3 regions of the Aminobacter sp. Piv2-1 genome follow, and region 1 is predicted to be linked to each of the others. Evidence: predicted binding sites of a transcription regulator. Region 1 holds the regulator's gene; each other region holds the start of a gene.
What was found. Region 1 encodes LexA, which represses DNA repair genes until DNA is damaged. Its sites were predicted from a motif close to TGTTCNNNNTGTGTTCNG; they were not measured.
Positions count from the first base shown of each region.

Region 2: ssb (single-stranded DNA-binding protein) is a predicted target of LexA. The motif match lies at 4,731-4,748, and genes of this name have one in related genera.
Region 3: AmiPiv_RS16185 (YifB family Mg chelatase-like AAA ATPase) is a predicted target of LexA. The motif match lies at 5,941-5,958, and genes of this name have one in related genera.

Region 1 is NZ_JARKMU010000016.1:48,531-55,831, reverse strand. Features, by position in the region: gene AmiPiv_RS23430 (peptidyl-prolyl cis-trans isomerase) at 1-1,326, shown strand, start outside; gene trpD (anthranilate phosphoribosyltransferase) at 1,323-2,333, shown strand; gene trpC (indole-3-glycerol phosphate synthase TrpC) at 2,338-3,150, shown strand; gene moaC (cyclic pyranopterin monophosphate synthase MoaC) at 3,152-3,631, shown strand; gene AmiPiv_RS23410 (molybdopterin molybdotransferase MoeA) at 3,632-4,837, shown strand; gene lexA (transcriptional repressor LexA) at 4,943-5,659, shown strand; gene AmiPiv_RS23400 (ComEC/Rec2 family competence protein) at 5,937-7,301, opposite strand, start outside.
Region 2 is NZ_JARKMU010000011.1:182,206-189,506, reverse strand. Features, by position in the region: gene uvrA (excinuclease ABC subunit UvrA) at 1-2,324, opposite strand, end outside; gene AmiPiv_RS20020 (aspartate/glutamate racemase family protein) at 3,132-3,866, shown strand; gene AmiPiv_RS20015 (VOC family protein) at 3,903-4,547, opposite strand; gene ssb (single-stranded DNA-binding protein) at 4,869-5,456, shown strand.
Region 3 is NZ_JARKMU010000008.1:146,589-153,889, forward strand. Features, by position in the region: gene pmtA (phospholipid N-methyltransferase PmtA) at 1-241, shown strand, start outside; gene pyrF (orotidine-5'-phosphate decarboxylase) at 374-1,072, shown strand; gene AmiPiv_RS16170 (DUF1330 domain-containing protein) at 1,125-1,412, shown strand; gene AmiPiv_RS16175 (polyhydroxyalkanoate depolymerase) at 1,689-2,966, shown strand; gene AmiPiv_RS16180 (transglutaminase-like cysteine peptidase) at 3,250-3,876, shown strand; gene AmiPiv_RS16185 (YifB family Mg chelatase-like AAA ATPase) at 4,318-5,850, opposite strand; gene AmiPiv_RS16190 (Gfo/Idh/MocA family protein) at 6,210-7,196, opposite strand; gene AmiPiv_RS16195 (YceI family protein) at 7,298-7,301, opposite strand, start outside.

The DNA of each region.
Region 1 (7,301 bases):
ATCGACTATCTGGCGTTGCCCAAGTCGCTGGTCGAGCCGATCGCAGCACCCGCCGACGACGTGCTCAAGGCATGGTTCGAGGAAAACAAGAAGACCTATGCCGCACCCGAGTATCGCAAGCTGAAATATGCAAAGCTGGAGCCGGAGGACATCGTCGACCTCGGTTCGGTGACGGACGATCAGATCCGCAAAGATTACGACCAGAACAAGACCCAGTTCACGACGCCCGAGACGCGCAAGATCGAACAGCTGGTGTTCCCGAACGCCGAAGCCGCCAAGGCGGCGTCCGACGCGATCAAGGGTGGCGCGAGCTTCGACAAGATCGTAGCCGACCAGGGCAAGACCTCGCACGACGTGCTTCTCGGCAACGTGACGAAGGACAAGGTCGGCGACAAGGCCGTTGCCGACGCCGCCTTCGCCATGCAGGCCAACCAGGTCAGCGACGTCGTCCAGGGCAATTTCGGCCCGGTGATCGTGCGCGTCAGCGAGGTCACGCCCGCGGCGACGAAGGCGTTCGACGAGGTGAAGGACCAGATCCGCAAGGACCTGGCGCTGGCGGAAGCCAACCGCATCCTGCTCGACGTACACGACTCCTATGAGGATGCGCGCGCGGGCGGCGAGTCGCTGCAGGCGGCGGCCGAGAAGCTGAAGCTGAAGGTCGTCACCGTCGACGCCATCGACCGCGCCGGGCAGCAGCCCGACGGCAGCGTGGTCAACACCCTGCCCGACTCGCGCAACCTGATCGAGGCTGCCTTCGAGGCCGAGGCCGGCATCGAGAACCAGCCGCTCAACATCGGCACCAACGGCTTTGTCTTCTACGAGGTGGAAGGTATCACTCCGGCGCGCGACCGCACGCTCGACGAGGTTCGCGAAAAGGTCGTGGCCGACTGGACCGCGGCCGAGGCGAAAAAACGCCTCAACGAAAAAGCGGGCGAACTGGAGAAGCGGCTCAAGGACGGCACCGCGCTCGACGTCATCGCCGCCGAACTCAAGCTCGAGAAGCAGACCAAGCGCGGCCTCAAGCGCGACACCGACGACGCCGACTTCGGCCGCGACGGCGCGGCCGCCATGTTCGCGATGGGCCAGGGCGGAACCGGCGTGATCCCCTCGCCGACCGGCGACGCCCAGATCCTGTTCAAGGTGGCCGAAGTGTTCGAGCCGGCCGGCGCCGACGCCGCCTCGGTGCCGGAGGACGTGCAGAAGACCTTCGCCTCGGAGATGTCGGACGACCTGCTCGACCAGCTCGTGGCGCAGCTGCAGCGCGAATATGCGGTCACCGTCGACCAGAACGCGATCACCCGCGCGCTTGCGGTGGGAACGCCATGAGCACGCTGAAGCCATACATCGCCAAGGTTGCGACGGGAACGCCGCTGACCTTCGAGGAAGCCCGCGAAGCCTTCGACATCATCATGTCGGGCGAAGCGACACCCGGCCAGATCGGCGGCTTCCTGATGGCGCTGCGCGTGCGTGGCGAAACCGTAAGCGAGATATCGGGCGCGCTCGCCACGATGCGCGACAAGATGCTGCGCGTCGAGGCGCCGGCCAATGCCGTCGATATCGTCGGCACGGGCGGCGACGGCTCGCACAGCGTCAACATCTCGACTGCCTCGGCCTTCGTCATTGCCGGCGCCGGCGTGCCGGTCGCCAAGCACGGCAATCGTGGCCTGTCGTCGCTGACGGGCGCCGCCGACGTGCTGACCGCGCTCGGCGTCAATATCGAGCTGGCCCCCGACGCAATTAGTCGTTGCATCCATCAGGCCGGCATCGGCTTCATGTTCGCGCCGGCGCATCACCCTGCCATGAAGCATGTGGGCGCGACGCGCGTCGAACTCGGCACCCGCACGATCTTCAACCTGCTCGGTCCTCTTTCCAACCCGGCCGGCGTCAACCGGCAGCTGTTCGGCGTGTTCTCGCCCGAATGGGTCGAGCCCGTCGCGGAGACATTGAAGGAACTCGGCGCCGAGTGCGCCTGGGTCGTGCACGGCGACGGCTACGACGAGATCACGACCACCGGCGAGACGAAGGTTTCAGCTCTGTCGGGCGGCAAGATCAGCAATTTCACGCTTACACCCGAAGGGGTCGGCCTCGCGCGCCACAGCCGCGAAGCTTTGCGCGGCGGCGATTCGGCCTACAATGCGGCTGCCCTGCGCGCCGTGCTCGAGGGCACCCCGGGCGCTTATCGTGACACCGTGCTGATGAACGCCGGCGCGGGCCTCGTGGTCGCAGGCAAGGTTGCCGAGATCGGCGACGGCATCAAGCTTGCCGCCGATGCGATCGACAGTGGACGCGCGCGCGCCGTCCTCGAGCGCCTCGTTGCGGTGTCGAACGGGTAGCGGCATGGCAGACATCCTGCGCAAGATCGAGGCCTACAAGCGCGACGAGATCGCCGCCGCCAAGGCGCTCACGCCGCTTGCGGACCTGAAGGCACGGGCGCACGACGTGGCCCCGCCCAGGGGGTTCCTCGCAGCGCTCGAAGCACAGCGCAGCCAAGGCCGCTTCGGGCTGATCGCCGAGATCAAGAAGGCGAGCCCGTCGAAAGGCCTGATCCGCGCCGATTTCGATCCGCCGGCGCTCGCCCGCGCCTATGCCGAAGGCGGGGCGGCCTGCCTTTCGGTGCTGACGGACACGCCGTCGTTCCAGGGCGCGCCGGAGTTCCTGACCGCCGCCCGCGACGCGTGCACCCTGCCCGCCTTGCGCAAGGACTTCATGTTCGAGCCCTACCAGGTGCATGAAGCCCGCGCCTGGGGTGCGGACGCCATCCTCATCATCATGGCGAGCCTGACGGACGACGACGCCAGGCGGCTCGAGGACACGGCCTTCGAGCTCGGCATGGACGCGCTGATCGAGGTCCACGACGAAGCCGAGACGGAGCGGGCCATGAAGCTCGCCTCGCGCCTGCTCGGCATCAACAACCGCAACCTGCGCAGCTTCGAGGTGAGCCTGGAGACGTCCGAGCGCCTGGCGCCGATGGTCCCGGCGGACCGCCTGCTCGTCGGCGAGAGCGGTATCTTCACCCACCAGGATTGCCTGAGGCTTGAAAAATCGGGCATCGGCAGCTTCCTCGTCGGCGAGAGCCTGATGCGCCAGGCCGACGTGGCCGCGGCCACGCGGGCGCTGCTCGAAGGCAGCCCGGTCGCGGCGAGCGCCTGACATGGCCGCCCTCACCCACATCGGCGCCACCGGCGAGGCCAACATGGTCGACGTCGGCGACAAGGCCGAGACGACCCGCACCGCGATCGCCGAGGGCACCGTGACGATGCGCCCCGAGACGCTGGCGCTGATCCTGTCCGGCAACGCCAAGAAGGGCGACGTTCTGGGCACGGCGCGCATCGCCGGCATCATGGCCGCCAAGCGCACGCACGAGCTGGTACCCCTCTGCCATCCGATCCTCTTGACCAAGGTGTCGGTCGAGATCGAGCCGGACGAATCGCTGCCCGGCCTCAGGGTGACCGCGCTGGCGCGCGTCACCGGCAAGACCGGCGTCGAGATGGAGGCGCTGACCGCTGCCTCCGTCGCCTGCCTGACCATCTACGACATGGCCAAGGCCGCCGACCGCGGCATGGTGATCTCCGGCATCCGCCTGGTCGAGAAGACCGGCGGCAAGTCGGGCGACTACAGGGCTGTCGACTAGATGGCGCTGCTGCCGGTCGCCGACGCGCTTGAACGGCTGCTCGAAGGCGCGGCCACGGCGGGCACGGAACGCGTCGGCCTCGACGAAGCTTTCGGACGTGTCCTTGGCGCGCCGCTCCACGCCCTGCGCACCCAGCCGCCCTTCGATGCCTCGGCGATGGACGGCTATGCGGTGATCGCGCAGGACATCGCCGACCTGCCCGCCCGGCTTGCGCTGATCGGCGAGGCGGCTGCCGGGCGGCAGTTCGCCGGAAAGATCGCGCGCGGCCAGGCCGTGCGCATCTTCACCGGCGCGCCTGTGCCGGCCGGAGCGGACACGGTGGTCATCCAGGAAAACGTGCGCGATCTCGGCAACGGCGAGGTCGAGGTGTTCGAGCCGACCGCGCCCGGCCGCAACATCCGTACCAAGGGCCTCGACTTCAACGAAGGCGATCTCATCCTCGATGCCGGGCGCCTGATCGACCCGGCAGCGCTGTCGCTCGCGGCCGCCGCCAACCATCCGACGCTCGACGTGCAACGCGCGCCGCTGGTCGCGATCATCGCCACCGGCGACGAATTGCTGCCGCCGGGAAGCACGCCCGGCCCCGACCAGATCATCTCTTCCAATGCCTACGGCGTGGCGGCCATTGCCCGCTCGGTCGGCGCCCGCGTCCTCGATCTCGGCATAGCGCCCGACAAGACCGAATCGATCTCCGCACTCGTCCGGGAGGCGCTCGACGCCGCAGCCGACGTGATCGTCACCCTCGGCGGCGCCTCGGTCGGCGACCACGACCTGGTGCACGGCGTGCTGACCGACCTCGGCATGAAGCTCGACTTCTGGAAGATCGCCATGCGCCCGGGCAAGCCGCTGATGTTCGGACGGCTCGGCGAGACTCGCTGCGTCGGCCTTCCCGGCAATCCGGTGGCGAGCCTCATCTGCTCGCACCTCTTCCTGAAGCCGCTCCTGGCAAAGCTTGCCGGACGGGTCTACGCACCCGACATCCGCGAGGCCGTGCTCGGTGCGCCCATGAAGGCAAACGACCTGCGCCAGGACTATGTGCGCGGCATGGTGAGCGAGACCGACGCCGGCCTGGTCGCCATGCCCTTCGGGGTCCAGGACTCGTCGATGCTGCGAACCCTGGCCGAAGCCAATTGCGTCATCATCCGCGAGCCCTTCGCACCAGCTGCCGAATCTGGCACTGGCTGCCGGGTGCTCATGCTGCGCTGACCGCCCTCGGCACCTTCACCAAAATTTAATCGGTTGCGGAACACAACTGGAACATATAGTGTTTGTTCCGGGTTTGTTTTTCTTTCGATTCCCTTGGGGGCAGCGATGCTGACGCGCAAACAACACGAGCTTCTGCTGTTCATCCATGAGCGGCTGAAGGAGGCGGGCATCCCCCCGTCCTTCGACGAGATGAAGGAGGCGCTGGACCTCGCTTCCAAGTCGGGCATCCATCGCCTGATCACCGCGCTCGAGGAGCGCGGCTTCATCCGGCGTCTGCCCAACAGGGCACGCGCGCTGGAAGTCATCCGTCTGCCAGACTCGATCGCTCCGGGCCTCAACGCCGCCAGGAAGTTCTCGCCGAGTGTCATCGAAGGCAGCCTTGGGCGCAAGCCCGAGCCGTCGCGCGCGCTCTCGGCCGGCAATGACGACGACGCAGGTGCGGCGGTCGCCATCCCGGTGATGGGACGCATCGCCGCCGGCGTGCCGATCGACGCCATCCAGCACAGGACGCATTCGATCTCGGTGCCGCCGGACATGATTTCGGGCGGCGAGCACTATGCGCTCGAGGTCAAGGGCGATTCGATGATCGAGGCCGGCATCTTCGACGGCGACACTGTCATCATCCGCAATGCCAATAGCGCCAATCCGGGCGAGATCGTCGTCGCCCTGGTGGACGACGAGGAGGCGACGCTCAAGCGCTTCCGCCGCAAGGGCGCATCGATCGCGCTCGAGGCCGCCAATCCCGCCTATGAAACCCGCATCTTCGGCCCCGACCGGGTCAAGGTACAGGGCAAGCTGGTCGGGCTGATCCGGCGCTACTAGGGCAATTCAGGAAAAGCGCGAAGCGATTTTCCGCCCGGGATTGCGTGAAAGCGAGGAGATAGAGCGCTTTCGCGATGCGAGGGAAGGCGGAAACGCCCTCAACTCGCCCAGCGCTGGTTAGGAGCGATCGCCTCTCAGGGGGCAGAGCATCCGGTCAGGGTGCAGCGCGTCCGGGCTAGCTCGGCGGGCATTCCGAAGAATGCGCATTCTGCGCCTGGCTGCCTTTCTCGACCGCATTCATGCGATGCCGGGCGCTTCTGTCTGGCTGCAAAACGCTCTATGGCGCAGCCTTCTCCACTGGCGGCTTTGCACGGTCCCGGCGGAAGGGCGGCAGGCCCCGCGCCTCGCGGGAGAACGCCCGCTGCGCATGCCATGGCCGGTACGGCTCGGCTATCGCCCTCTGGATTTCGATTTGACGGACCGCCGCCTCCCCTTTTTCAGGCAAGAACGCGGCCACGCTGCCGAAACGCGCCAGGTCGCGCTTGGTGACCACGGTCGTCGCCGAATTCGCGCACGGGTCCCGCGCCGTCGCGTCGTCGATCACGATCAGGCTCGCCACGACGCATGCAGGTTTCGCCGTTGCCGCGTTGCCGGCATAGGCGATCACGGCGCCTGACGGGTGCTCGATGGTGCAAAGGCCGCCGTCGCAGATAAAGGCCCGCCGGCGGTCCGGTTTTTCTTCTCCTTGCAGGGACATGGCCGACTCTGGCGGCAGCGCGGCATCTGGCCGCGCGGCGGAGGCCTTCGCGGTCGGGGCCGCCTTGCCGCCCGCGCCAACCGGGCCGACCAGGTCCTCCGCCACAACCGCCCTCTTCCAGCTGTCGGTGATGAAGTCGCTCGGACGTGCGCGGTTGACCGCCAGCCTGCCGTCCGCTGTCGGCACGCCGACCAGCCGGCCGTCTTCGGAGATCAATATGTCTGGCGTCCTTGCCTCGCCGAGCAGCAGCAATCCACTCGCGGCGAACGGCAGGGCGGCTAACCTCAGCCGGGTGGTCGCCATGGAGGCGACGCAGAGCGCAACCGTCACGAGGATCACCGACCGGGCGGAAATCAGGCGGACGGCGTCGACCGGCGACCGCTCGGAGAACCATTGCGCCAGGGCGATCATCGCGCCCAGACCCCGCCCCATCGTGTCGAGGAACAGCCCATCCAGGCCAAGCGGCATCAGCACGCCGGCGGCAACCGCAAAAGGCATCACCAGCACCGAGACGATGGGCATCACCGCCAGGTTGGCGAAGAGGCTGAGCGGCGAGATGCGCTGGAAATGCCACGCCCCGAACACACTCGTCGCCAGCCCGGCGATCAGCGAGGTTGCCAGAAGCCCGACTGCCAGGGCCCAGAGCCTGCGCCACGTCTTTGCCGCGAGCGAACGCTGGATCGCCGGTTGCGCCTGGTCGGTCGGCCTGTCCGACCACCAGCCATAAGCGCCGACCAGTGCCGCGGTTGCCGCGAACGACATCTGGAAGCTCGGACCGACCACCTCGTGGGGAGATGCGAGAATGACGATGATGGCCGAGATCGCGAGGTTGCGCATGGTCAGGGCGGCGCGGTCGAACAGCACGGCCGTCAACATGACGGCGAGCATGATGAAGCTGCGCTGCGCCGCAACTTCGGCACCGGAAATGGAAAGATAGCCGCCGGT
Region 2 (7,301 bases), on a different contig from region 1:
TGCATCTCGATCTTGATAACGCCGTCGCCCTGGCAGGCCTCGCAGCGGCCGCCCTTGACGTTGAAGGAGAAGCGGCCCGGCTGGTAGCCGCGCGCCTTGGCCTCCGGCAGGCCGGCGAACCAGTCGCGGATCGGCGTGAAGGCACCGGTGTAGGTGGCAGGATTGGAGCGCGGCGTGCGGCCGATCGGCGACTGGTCGATGTCGATGACCTTGTCGAGGAACTCCAGGCCCTCGATGCGGTCGTGCTCGGCCGGGTGCTCGCGCGAGCCCATGATGCGGCGCGACGCCGCCTTGAACAGCGTTTCGATCAGGAAGGTCGACTTGCCGCCGCCCGACACGCCGGTGACGGCGGTGAAGGTGCCTAGCGGGATTTCGGCGGAGACGTTCTTCAGATTGTTGCCGCGCGCCCCGACCACCTTGATGCGCTTGTTCTTCTTGAGCTCGCGCCGGCTCGGCGGCGTGGCGATCTCCAGTTCGCCCGACAGGTACTTGCCGGTGATCGAATTGGGGTTGGCCATGACCTGCTGCGGCGTGCCCTCGGCGATGATCTCGCCGCCGTGGATGCCGGCGGCCGGGCCGATGTCGACGACATAGTCGGCGGTCAGGATCGCGTCCTCGTCATGCTCGACGACGATGACCGTGTTGCCGATGTCGCGCAGGTGCCTGAGCGTGTCGAGCAGGCGGGAATTGTCGCGCTGGTGCAGGCCGATCGACGGCTCGTCGAGCACGTAGAGCACGCCGGTCAGGCCCGAGCCGATCTGCGAGGCGAGCCGGATGCGCTGGCTCTCGCCGCCGGACAGCGTGCCGGAGTTGCGCGACAGCGTCAGGTAGTCGAGGCCGACGTCGTTGAGAAAGCGCAGCCGCTCGCGGATCTCCTTGAGGATGCGCACCGCGATCTCGTTCTGCTTGTCGTTCAACTGCGCCGGCAGCGCCTCGAACCAGGCGTTGGCCTTGCGGATCGACTGCTCGGTGACCTCGCCGATGTGCCTGCCGCCGATCTTGACGGCCAGCGACTCGGGCTTGAGGCGGTAGCCCGAGCAGGCCGGGCAGGGAGTGGCCGACATGAAGCGCTCGATCTCTTCGCGCATCCAGGCGGATTCGGTCTCCTTCCAGCGCCGCTCGAGGTTGGGGATCACGCCCTCGAAGGTCTTGGTCGTCTTGTAGGAGCGCAGGCCGTCGTCATAGTTGAAGGTGATTTCCTTCGTGCCGGTGCCGTGCAGGATGGCGTCCTGCGCCTCCGCCGACAGCTCGCGCCAGCGGTCGCCGAGCTTGAAGCCGTAGACCTTGCCGAGCGCTTCCAGCGTCTGGGCGTAATAGGGCGAGGTCGACTTGGCCCAGGGGGCCACCGCTCCCTCGCGCAGTGAGACGTGGTCCTCGGGCACCACCAGCGCCTGGTCGATGGCGCGCTGCGAGCCCAGGCCGTCGCAGGTCGGGCAGGCGCCGAACGGGTTGTTGAACGAGAACAGCCGGGGCTCGATCTCGGGGATCGTGAAACCCGACACCGGGCAGGCGAATTTCTCCGAGAAAAGAATGCGTTCGTGGGTTTCGTTCGCGCTCTTGTTGACCGAGTCCTCGCCGGTCAGGCTGGCGTCCAGCGGCCGGTCGGCGAATTCGGCGACGGCCAGGCCCTCGGCGAGCTTGAGCGCCGTCTCCATCGAATCCGCCAGGCGCGTGGCGAGGTCGGGGCGCACGACGATGCGGTCGACCACCACGTCGATGTCGTGCTTGTATTTCTTGTCCAGCGCCGGCGCGTCGCCGATCTCGTAGAAGGCGCCGTCGATCTTGACGCGCTGGAAACCCTTCTTCTGCAGCTCGGCCAGCTCCTTCTTGTACTCGCCCTTGCGGCCCCGCACGATGGGCGCGAGGATGTAGAGGCGGGTGCCTTCGTCCAGCGCCAGCACCCGGTCGACCATCTGCGAGACGGTCTGGCTCTCGATCGGCAGGCCGGTGGCCGGCGAATAGGGCACGCCGACACGCGCGAAGAGCAGGCGCATGTAGTCGTAGATCTCGGTGACGGTCCCGACCGTCGAGCGCGGATTGCGCGAGGTCGTCTTCTGCTCGATCGAGATCGCCGGCGACAGGCCGTCGATCTGGTCGACGTCCGGCTTCTGCATCATCTCCAGGAACTGGCGGGCATAGGCCGAGAGGCTTTCGACATAGCGGCGCTGGCCCTCGGCATAGATGGTGTCGAAGGCGAGCGACGACTTGCCCGAGCCCGAAAGGCCGGTCATGACGATGAGCTTGTCGCGCGGCAGGTCGAGATCGACGTTCTTGAGATTGTGCTCGCGCGCGCCGCGAATGGAAATGTACTTATGATCGGCCATGGCCGGTCCGCCGCCTCAAATCTGGATGTCTCGGAGTGGCGGGCGAGCCCGGCCATCCCCCTATGTAGGTATTTCCGACGCCCGGTCGAGAGCGGCGCCGAGCACACCGCCAAGCGTTTAAGCGCCTTTGGCGCCGGCGGGCAAGCGAAAAGAACAAAGGCCGAACGACATCCTGACAACGGTATGGCAGGAGCGGGGCAGGGCGGAGACCCGGAAAGACGGGGTGCCGTTCACATTTTTCCCGTCTAACAATGTTGCTGTTGACGTGGCCGAATCAGCGATGCAGACTGCACTTGTCGCCCGATGCCGAGCCCGTTCAATGGCTCCTCACCATGCTACGGACGGTCTGCGAGACGCCGCAGACACGCGAGTTGAGCAGAAGGCGTACGTTTGGCGCAACCGACGTAGGAGCTAGGCATGACTCCACCGGACAGTCCCGAAAGGTTCCGCTAGAGAGACGGAGCCGCGGCAGGCGCAGGTGCCTGGCCGTTCCTGAGTGAACAGCCCCGCAGACCGTGACCTGCTGTCCCCCATACAATCAGAAACCGTAGTCGGATCGGTGGCCGTGAGCCACGAGCATCCGAGAGAGCAAAGCCGGTAAACCGCTCCCGGCAATCAAGGGTAAAACCCGACAAAAGGCCCCGTGCGCTTCAAGGAGCGGCGGGGCCATATTTTTGCGCCCCATATCTTGCGCCGATAGTCTCACGGCGCATTCTTTACGGCGGAATTTCTCGGGCGGCGGCGCTTGTCTTCCCGGCAAGGCATTCCGACCTGATCCGCCAGGCCCGACCGAGCGAGGGGAGAACCATGGCCGAACGCCAGACGCAGCTCATCGGCTTGATCGGGGGCATGAGCTGGGAATCCAGCGCGCTCTACTATCGTCTCGTCAACCAGGCGGCGCATCGGCGGCTGGGCGGGCATCACAATGCACGCTCGCTGATGTTCACGCTCGACTTCGACGAACTGAACGATCTCGCCGCCAGGGGCGACTGGGAGCGGGTCGCCGCGGTGGTTTCCATTGCCGCGCGGCATCTCGAGGCCGGCGGTGCGGCCTTCGCCATGCTGACGGCGGTGACGCCGCACTTCGTCGCCGACAAGATCGCTGCGGCCATCGGGATCCCGTTGCTGCACATCGCCGATCCGACCGGCAGGGCGCTCGAGGCCGCCGGGCACAGACGGGCAGGGCTGTTGGGCACGCGCTACACGATGGAGCTCGGCTTTCTCGGCGAAAGGCTGGAGAAGCAGTTCGGCATCGAAGCGCTGGTGCCGCCGGAGGACGAGCGGGCCGCCTTGCACCGCGTCATCATCGAGGAACTGACACTCGGCGTGGTGAAGCCGGACTCGAAGGCGCTGCTGTTGCAACTGGCCAAGGGGCTGGCGGAACGGGGGGCGGAATGCATCGTCGTCGCCTGCACCGAGTTGCCGCTGCTGCTCGCCATGGAACACTACCCGATGCCAGCCTATGACATGGTCGAGCTTCATGCCGAGGCGGCGGTCGAGCTTGCCCTCGCGCAAGACCGAACCGGTCGGCTGGAAGGCTAGCGACCCGCTGATGTTTCCCGACGGCGTGCCGCCTGCCTAATCCGCCGGTCCGGCAAACAGGATCAGGTTGCCATCGGGGTCGAGCACGATGAAGTTGCGGGCGCCCCACGGCTCTTTTCGCAGCGTCTGGTGAAATTCCACCCCTGCGGCGTGGAATTCCGCAAACAGCTCTTTGATCTCGCTTGCGGTTGCGACGGTGATCGAGGCTGAAAGCAGGTGCTCGCGCCGACGGATGTCGCCGACAAAAACCGGTTCGCAGACCAGCCGCAGGGCAATGCGCGCATGGTCGCGAACGATCTGGGCGTAGAAGGGCGGTTCGCCATAAGCGAAATCGACGGCAAAACCGAGCCTTTCGGTGAAGAACGCGCAGGACGCGGCCATGTCGGCAACGAACAGCTGCGCCGAAATCGCAGCAAGGATGGGCGGCTGCGCCGGCACGTCTCGTCGGCTCATGTCATCGGCTCCCGATTTGAGCGCCTGCCAGCCGTCGAAGCCCTGTTGCCGCGCGACCAGCTCCTGCGCGTCGCTGAGCTTGAAGTTCGCCTGCATGATCTGGCCGTCGTAGAGGCCGGCGAACCGGGGCAGGCCGGCTCTCAACTCGGCGGCGACCGGGTAGTAGCCCTGGCGATGCCAGCGGAGATATTGCTTGGCCTGCTTTTTGAGGTTTTCGAGGCTCGGCATGGGCGCAATTGCAGTTGGGTGTTTCCCAGGCGGGCATTGCCCTTTCGGCGTTCTGCCGATGCGCCCCATGAAGCACGCCAACGATGCCCTCGGCATTCGCAGCTGTCAATCTGGTGCACCAGCTTGGTGTGATGGCCAATGCGGACAATGCTGCCGGCTCTTGCCAATGGTTGTGGACTGATATAGAACAAAATAAGAACGAAAATGACTTGTGGACGGCATGTCCTTTTCCACCCGCAGGGGGCGCGGGCGGATGGCGCATTGGGCTAATGTGCGCCCTCACAATTTGGATCTGGTTTCGGACGAGCGCGGAGCGGTGTCATGGCAGGTAGCGTCAACAAGGTCATTCTGGTCGGCAATCTGGGCGCGGATCCTGAAATCCGCCGGCTCAATTCCGGCGAACCGGTCGTCAACCTGCGTATCGCCACCTCGGAAAGCTGGCGCGACAAGAATTCAGGCGAGCGCAAGGAGAAGACCGAGTGGCACCAGGTCGTCATTTTCAATGACAACCTCGCCAAGGTCGCCGAGCAGTACCTCAAGAAGGGCATGAAGGTTTACATCGAAGGCCAGCTCCAGACCCGCAAATGGGAGAAGGACGGCATCGAGCGCTACACCACCGAAATCGTGCTGCAGAAGTTCCGCGGCGAGCTGCAGATGCTCGACGCGCGCGGCCAGGGCGGCGACTCCGGCTATAGCGGTGGCGGAGGCCAGGTCGGCTATAGCGGTGGCGGAGGCCAGGTCGGCTATGGCGGCGGGCAGGGCGGTGGCTATGGCGGCGGCCGTGGCTCCGATTTCGGCCAGTCGAGCCCGACCGAGGGTTACGGCCGCGGCGGCGGTGGCGGCAGCCGCGGTGGCACGGGCGGCGGTGGCGGCGGTTCGCGCGACCTCGACGACGAGATCCCGTTCTGATCGCGACGGGTAGATTTTCGACGGACCAGGACGTTGTCGACGTCAGGTTCGTCGAGCGGCCCGCCCCGAGCCATCAGGCCTAAGCCGAAGCAGCGGCCGTCGTCGCTTGGGCTGCACCGACGCGATGTTCGGCGAGCGGCCCGCACAAGAGCCATTGGGTCTAAACCGAGGCAGCGGCCGTCGTCGCTGGGGCTGCGCCGACGTGATGTTCGTCGAGCGGCCCGCCCCGAGCCATCAGGCCTAAGCCGAAGCAGCGGCCGTCGTCGCTTGGGCTGCACCGACGCGATGTTCGCCGGACGGCCCGCCCCGAGCCATCATCAGGTCTAAACCGAGGCAGCGGCTGTCGTCGCTGGGGCTGCGCCGATGTTCGGCGAGCGGCCCGTCCGGATCCATCGGGTCCCCGGCGAGGCGGCTTTTGTGGCCGGGGCTGCGCCGATGTCAGGTTCGTCGAGCGGCCCACCCTGAGCCACTAGGTCTAGGCCGAGGTAGAGCTGTCGTGGCCGGGGCTGCCAGTCAGGTTTTGGCGGTCGAGGCCTGTCGTCCGTTCATTGGGGGGACGCCGCGAGGGCGGTAGCGCAACCCGTCCAATGCGATCGGCGGTTCTGCGGTCATGCTCGACCTTCGACATAATAGGTGCAGCCTTGCGGCCGTCATCGACGCTGCAGCCAAATCGCCAGCGCAAGCTGCTTATCCTTGCGACCTTGCAGGTTGGCCGAACGCGTAGACGCGGGGTCGTCATCCTAGGGCGAAGCAGGCGCGTGAGCGCCGTCGCGAAGACCCTGGGATCCATGCCGTGACATCTGTCTTCGCGGGTGGAAACCTTTCCCACGGGGCCGAGGATTTTTCCATCTGTGCCGGTCCTTCGTCTTGACCTGCCTGAGGGTCGTCCATTTCAAAGTCGCGATCTTTCCCACCCTCCTCTGGGCTGCCGCCGTTCGTCGTTCGAAAAGCCAAGCAATTGGCTTTTCGTCGCCTTCGGCGACCACTCCTCACCCCCCCCCACAAGGGGGGGAGATCAGCCGTCATCGGCGCGACAGCCAAATCGCCAGCAGCTGCTTATCCTTGCGACCTTGCAGGTTGGCCGAACACGTAGACGCGGGGTCGTCATCCTAGGGCGAAGCAGGCGCGTGAGCGCCGTCGCGAAGACCCTAGGATCCATGCCGTGACATCTGTCTTCGCGGGTGGAAACCTTTCCCACGGGGCCGGGGATTTTTCCATCTGTGCCGGTCCTTCGTCTTGACTTGCCTGGGGGTCGGCCTCCCTCTGGGCAGTTCCGCCGTCACGCCCGTTTCTGCCGGCTCTCAGGGCAATTCTCCTGCAACGCTGGTGGTTGGGAGGGGCGCCGATGACGGCCTAATCTCCCCCCTTGTGGGGGGTGAGGAGTGGTCGCCGAAGGCGACGAAAAGCCAATTGCTTGGCTTTTCGAACGACGAACGGCGGCAGCCCAGAGGGGGGAAGAAATGAGGCGTAGAAGGTCTGCCTCCCGCGTGCCCCGTCCCCTTGTCAGTAGCTCTGTCAGCAATGTGCGTGGAAAAACCCGTCCGCTTTTCCACCCCTCCAGAACCTCCCGTATCATTGTGCTTGCGATCTTCCACGGGACCCCGGTGCGCACCGGGCATCGGGGGGAAGCGCCGGTGCCGGGCTGGCGGGAGGTCGGTTCTCCTCGCTGGGTGATGAGCCCCCAAGCCCGGGCCTCGCGGCGGCTGGGCGGCAGAAATGCCGAGGCGACTGAGCGGGGCAAGCAGCCGGGCGGGGCGCGGACGTCGCGCCACGTTACTAGATTATCGGCAGGCTCGGCCTCGCGCCCCGCTTCCCGAACTTTTTCCCTAGCAATGGCCAGACCGG
Region 3 (7,301 bases), on a different contig from region 1:
GAAGTTCGATTCAGTCGTTTCCGGCGTCCCGCTGCTCAACTTCCCGGTCAAGCAGCGGGTCAAGTACGTCAACGACCTGCTCGACCGCATTCCCGCCGGTCGGCCGATCGTGCAGATCACCTATGGTCCGAAGTCGCCGGTGCCGCCCGGCCAGGGCGACTACGTCATCGAACATCTCGATTTCGTCTTCCGCAACATCCCGCCGGCGCAGCTGTGGGTCTACCGCCGCCGCAAGCACTGAACCGCGCCTTGATTTGACGGGCCGTTCGCCTATACCCGACACCTCGGAGCGGCCTTGGTGGGGCACGCCGATGGAACGGCTTTGCCGTATATCGATGGAAAGGGCGATACCGATGTCGACGCGGGTGGAAGCATGACCGTTGAAGCGATGCGCGACCGTCTCATCGTCGGGCTCGACGTGCCCACGGTCAGGGAAGCCGAACAGGTCGTGCGCGATCTCGATGGCACGGCCAGCTTCTACAAGATCGGTTATCAGCTCGCCTTTGCCGGCGGGCTCGACTTCGCCCGCGAGCTGGCGAGCGGCGGCAAGAAGGTCTTCCTAGACATGAAGCTGCTGGACATCGACAACACGGTGGCCAAGGGCGTCGAGAACATAGCCAAGATGGGCATGACGATGCTGACCCTGCACGCCTATCCCAAGGCCATGCGGGCTGCGGTGGAAGCCGCCAGGGGCAGCGACCTGTGCCTGCTCGCAGTCACCGTGCTGACGTCGATGGACGAACAGGACATGATCGACGCCGGGTATGAATACGACCCGCACACGCTGGTGCTGCGCCGCGCCGAGCAGGCCCTTCGGGCCGGAATGGGCGGCATCGTCTGCTCGGCCAGCGAGGCCTCCGCCGTGCGCCTCATCGTCGGGCCCAACATGGCGGTCGTAACCCCGGGCATCCGCCCCGCCGGTGCCGACCACGGCGACCAGAAACGCGTCGTCACCCCGGCCGATGCCATCCGCAACGGTTCGAGCCACCTCGTCGTCGCCCGCCCGATCGTCGGCGCGGTTGACAGGCGGGCCGCCGCCCAGGCTATCCTGGAGGAGATGGTGGCCGCATAGGCCGTCGTGCCTCCTTCGAGGCTCGCACCAAGACAGCAACGGGGAGGAAATGATGGCCAAGGCATACTGGATCGCGCGCGTCGACGTTCGCGACCCCGAGGGCTACAAGGGCTATGTCGCGGCCGCCAAACCAGCCTTCGAGCGCTTCGGTGCCAAGTTCATCGCCCGCGGCGGCGCCCACGAGGCGGTCGAGGGGCCGGGCCGGGCGCGCAACGTCATCATCGAGTTCGCCTCGATGGAAGACGCGCGCAACTGCTACTTCTCGCCCGAGTACCAGCACGCCAAGTCGATACGCCAGCAATTCGCCGTCGGCGAGATCATGCTGGTCGAAGGTATCTGACCCCAACACCATCAGGTTCTGGTCCTGAGAGCCGGCTGGAGGGCCTGCGATCCGGCGAATGCGTTTGCCCGCTCCTTTGGCACTGCACAAAGTCGAAGCATCCGCTTGCTAAGCCGGCGGCCCGCATTGGAAACGTATTTTCAACGGTTTGGACCAAAAGATGTGCCCGTTTCTCGGAGCAGGGGATATTGCATCGCAGCAGATGTTTGTTAACCTTGCTGCATTGCATGACGGGCCCCACGCCGGCTCGCCGCCCCGATGACCGGATGGGACAGCATGTTTTACCAGCTCTATGAATCGACGCATGCAGCCCTGCAGCCGGCGCGTGCCTATGCCGATGCGGTGCGGCTCTTCTACTCGAACCCGCTCAACCCGTTCTCGCACATGCCGCTCGGCCGCTCTGTGGCGGCGATGGCCGAGTTGTTCGAGCGCACGACGAGACGCTACGGCAAGCCGCAATTCGACCTCGACAAGACGGTGGTCGACTGGAAGCCGGCTGCCGTGACCGAACGCATCGTCTGGTCGCGGCCCTTCTGCAATCTGATCCATTTCGAGCGCGCCCTGCCAGAAGGACGCCGTCCCGATCCCAAGCTCCTGATCGTGGCGCCGATGTCCGGGCACTATGCGACGCTTCTGCGCGGTACCGTGGAAGCGATGCTGCCGCATGCCGACGTCTACATCACCGACTGGACCGATGCCCGGATGGTGCCGGTGAGCGAAGGCAAGTTCGATCTCGACGACTACATCGACTACGTCATCGATATGTTCCACATGCTCGGGCCGGACACGCATGTGATGGGCGTTTGCCAGCCCTCCGTGCCGGTCCTGGCCGCAGTGGCGGTCATGGAGGCACGCGGCGACCGCTTTGCGCCCGCGACCATGACGCTGATGGGCGGGCCCATCGACACGCGCCGCAACCCCACCGCGGTGAACCTGCTGGCCGAGAAGAAGAACATCGACTGGTTCCGCGACAACGTCATCATGCAGGTGCCGTGGCCAGCGCCGGGCTTTTCCCGGGACGTCTATCCGGGCTTCCTGCAGCTTTCGGGCTTCATGACCATGAACCTCGACCGCCACATCATCGCCCACAAGGACTTCTTCATGCACCTGGTGAAGAACGATGGCGACAGCGCCGAGAAGCACCGGGACTTCTACGACGAATATCTGGCGGTGATGGACCTGACCGCCGAATTCTACCTGCAAACGGTGGAGACCGTGTTCATGCGTCACTCGCTCCCCAAGGGCGAGATGACCCATCGGGGGCAGCCGGTCGACCTCGCGGCCATCCGCAACGTCGCGCTGTTCACGGTCGAGGGCGAAAACGACGACATCTCGGGCCTTGGCCAGACGCAGGCCGCGCACGATCTCTGCGTCAACATTCCCGACGAGATGAAGGCGCACTACATGCAGCCGGCCGTCGGTCACTACGGCGTCTTCAACGGCTCGCGTTTCCGCGCCGAGATCGTGCCGCGTATCGTCGACTTCATGGCGAGCTACGGCGCGGCCGCGCGCAAGAACGCCAAGCCGAGGCTGGTTCGCGAAGCCAGGGCCTGAGCCAACCACGAGCATTTCCGCTATTCTTCGAATAGCGGACGTGCTCCTTTGGTTTGACGCAACTCCGGACGGAAAGCCGCTTCGCACTTTTCCTGGAATTGCTCTGGAGTTTTCCACAGCGAAGCCCGGCGCCCGATCGCCGGGCTTCGACGTTTCTGTTGCACAATAGTCGCGCCGCCGCCGCCCCGGTAACCATGTCCGCAAACAGTTTCCGGCTCCGATTGACTCCAGATGCCCCTCGACCTTAACGTTTTATTAACGATACGAAGGGGCGAGCGGGGCAATGATTTCCGCAGCAGGCGTGCGGTACGCGGCAGTGCGTGCCGGAGTTTTGGTAGGCGTGGCGGCAGCGGCCCTGCTGTCGGTCGGCGAGGCCAATGCGGCCCAGCCGATGGTGACGGGGGGACTGACCTCCCAGCCCATCGGCCACTACGATTTCTGCCGCATCAACCCGGCCGAATGCTCGATCAAGGAACGTGACCCCGGCCCCGAGCAGATGAACGGCGACCTGTGGCGCAAGCTCGTCGCCGTCAATGTGGCGGCCAACGCCGCGATCAAGCCGATGAACGATATCGACATCTATGGCCGCGACGAGTTCTGGACCTATCCCGTCAACGGCCAGGGCGACTGCGAGGACTATGTGCTTGAGAAGCGCCGCACGCTCAGCCAGGAAGGCGTGTCGCTGTCCAACCTCTTGATCACCGTCGTGCGCAAGCCGGATGGCGAAGGGCATGCAGTGCTGACCGTGCGGACCACCAAGGGCGACTTCGTGCTCGACAACCTGACCGACCTGGTGCGCCAGTGGGACGAGACGGGATACCGCTTCCTCAAGCGGCAGTCGACCGAGAATACGGGCCGCTGGGTTTCCATCCGCGAGGGCCAGGCAACCTTGGTCGGTTCGGTCAAGTAGCTCGCCGGACTTTCCATGAGCTCGTCTGAGCCAACGGCAACGTCAGGGTTCGGGCGCTTCGCTGTCAGCACGGCGGGGCACTCCGCTGCGTGCCTTGGGGCTTGACTGATCGCCTGCCAGTTCGCGCAGAGACCAGCAGCCGAATACATGTATCGCCTTCCAACTCGCAGGCCCTGCAACCATAGGCCGCCGAATTTCCGGTTCTCTTGTCCTTCATCGCCGACCGGGCTGCTGCCCCGCGGGCAGTCGACCCATGCTGCCGCAATCAGCGCATATGAACGAACGCATCCTGACATTCCGACCGCCCGCGGGCGGTCTCGCGCTCCTGGCTCGTCCTTCGGCCCAAGCTGGTCCCGCGCCGAAGCAAGCGGGGCTCTTTCTGTTCGCCCCGACGCTGCATCGACAGAAGCTCCCGCGACCCGACGGTGACCGGGCGCAAAGTCACGCCGCCTGCGCCATCCGCTCCGAAGCGATGCGGTAAGAGATCGCCTCGGCCAGGTGGATGCGGCCCACGCTGTCGCTGCCGTCGAGATCGGCGAGCGTGCGTGCGACCTTGAGCACCCGGTGATAGGCGCGGGCCGAGAAGCCGAGCTTCTCGCTCGCATCCCTGAGCAGCGCGAGCCCGCCGGCATCGGGGGCAGCGATGTCCTCAATCAGGCCGGCTGAGCACTGGGCGTTGGTCGTGGCGTTCGTGGCACCCAGCCTTTCCAGGCGTTCCCGCTGCACGGCGCGGGCGCGGGCGACGCGGACCGCCACCTCGGCGCTCGCCTCCGACCTTGCGCCACGGATGAGGTCGGTGGCGGACACCGCCGGCACCTCGATGCGCAGGTCGATGCGGTCGAGCAGCGGGCCGGAGATGCGCGCCTGGTAATCAGCCTGGCAGCGCGCGCCGCGCAGGCAGCGATAGCCCGGCTCGCCCGCCATGCCGCAGCGGCACGGATTCATGGCGGCGACGAGCTGGATGCGGGCGGGGTAGGTGACGCGGTGATTGACGCGCGCGATCATGCATTCGCCGGTCTCGAGCGGCTGGCGCAGCGAATCGAGAACCTGCGGCGAGAATTCGGGGAGCTCGTCCAGGAACAGCACGCCGTGATGGGCGAGCGAAACCTCGCCGGGGCGGGCGCGCAGCCCGCCGCCGACCATCGCCGCCATCGAGGCCGAGTGGTGCGGCGCCCGGAACGGCCGGCGATCGGTCAGCCGCCCCTCGGCCAGTTCACCCGCCACCGAGGCGATCATCGATACTTCGAGCAGTTCCCTGGGCGATAGCGGCGGCAGGATCGACGGCAGGCGCGCGGCCAGCATCGACTTGCCGGCGCCAGGAGGACCGACCATCAGGAGATTGTGCCCGCCGGCCGCCGCCACCTCGAGCGCCCGCCTGGCGGTCTCCTGGCCCTTGATATCTGCTAGATCCGGCAACCCCGTCGACGGCGCGCGGATGCCCGGCTCGGGCCGCGACAGCACCTGCGTGCCGCGAAAATGGTTGGCCAGGGCAATCAGGCTGCGCGGCGCGAGGATGTCGATGTCGGTCCCGGCCCACGCCGCTTCCGACCCGCACGCCGAGGGGCAGATCAGGCCCTTGCCCTCGGAATTTGCGCCGATCGCAGCCGGCAGCGCGCCGGCCACCGGCGCTATGGTGCCATCGAGCGAAAGCTCGCCCAGCACGATGTAGGCAGCAAGCGCGTCGCCCGGCACGGCCCCCAGCGCAGCCATAAGGCCGAGGGCGATGGGCAGGTCATAGTGGCTGCCCTCCTTAGGCAGATCCGCGGGCGCGAGGTTGACAGTCACCTTCTTGGGCGGCATCGACAGCCCCGATGCATGCAGTGCCGCCTGCACGCGTTCCCGGCTCTCCGCCACGGCCTTGTCGGGAAGGCCGACGATCTGCATGCCGGCCTTGCCCGGTGCGACCATCACCTGGACATCGACCGGAACCGCCTCGATGCCCTGGAACGCGACCGTGCGAACGCGCGAAACCATGTGCCCCTCCCGTCCGATGGATGAGCGCGGCCTGCCCCAGGCACACGGCCCTACCCCTCAGACAGACAAGCACAAAAACTTGCCTCATACAAGAACATTTATAGAACATTCGTGTATACTGCTCGGAACGAGATTTCTTGTGAATGCGTTGCCAAGCAGTATTGGGCCAAATTCTGCCGTAGACCAGCAATTCGGCGGGGCAACTCGCTATCCCGCGCCACCAAGGCTATGACAGCTTGGCAGCGCTGCGATAGTCTCAACTACATGGAGCCATTCAAAAAATAGCCGGCGGGACGGCAATGCAGGCTGCATGGGCCATCCAACACGCCAAGTCGTCGCTCTGCGGGCCGGCGCCGCTGCTACACCTTTTCCCAGCCGTCGTGCTCGCCGGCGCGGAAGATGGCGTCGATGACCTTCTGGTTGAGCACCGACTCCTCCAGCGAGAACACACGGTCCTTGCCGCCTTGGGCCGCGCGCACGAAGGCCTCGACCTCGAGCCGGTACTGCTGCGTGCCGGGAAAGCGAAACACGGTCGCCTCGGTGTGGCCGGCATTGTGCAGTTCGACGCGGTGATGCTCGTAGAGCCCGGCATTGAAAGGCGAGCGCACCTCGATGAATCCCTTGTCGCCGTGGAAGACCATCAACTGGCGGTTGGCGAGCTGGGTGGACAGGTAGAAGGACAGCTCGAACTCGCCGAAATCGGCGCGCACGCTGGAATAGACGTCGGTACCGAACTTTTCGTCGCGCTCGATGCTCGCCTGCACGCGCAAGGGCTCCTTACCGGTCGAAAACCGCGTCGTCACGGTGGGGTAGACGCCGATATCGGGCAGGGCGCCGCCGCCGAGATCAAGCTTGTTGCGCATGTTGTTGGGGTCGACGTTGAAATAGGAGAACGCGCCCTGGACGTGGCGCAGCCTGCCGATGGCACCGCCCGCGATCAGGTCGCGCACCTTGTGCCACTGCGGGTGGTAGGTGACCATGAAGGCTTCCGAGACGACCACCTTGTTGCGGTCGCGAATGGCGATCAGCGGCGCGATGTCGTCGGCCTTGAGCGCCAGCGGCTTTTCGACCAGCACATGCTTGCCGGCCTCGGCCGCCCTGGCCGCCCATTCGAGATGCTGCGAGGTGGGCAGAGGGATGTAGACGCCGTCGACCGCATCCAAAGCGAGCAGTTCCTCATAGGAGCCGAAGGCGTGCCGAGCACCGAAACGGTCGGCGAGCGCCCTGGCCTTGCCGAGATCGCGGCTGGAGACCGCCGCGACCACGCCGTTGTCGGAATCGGCGATCGCCGGCAGGACATGGTCGCGCCCGATCTTGGCGGTGGATAGTACGCCCCAACGAAACATCTGGCCTCCGCGACTGGCTGGTCATGGGATCGGCCGTGGCGGCCGCGTCCCGATGTTGGCCGATGCGGGCGTCAAATTCCAGTGGATTCGGCCCCGGGCAATCAG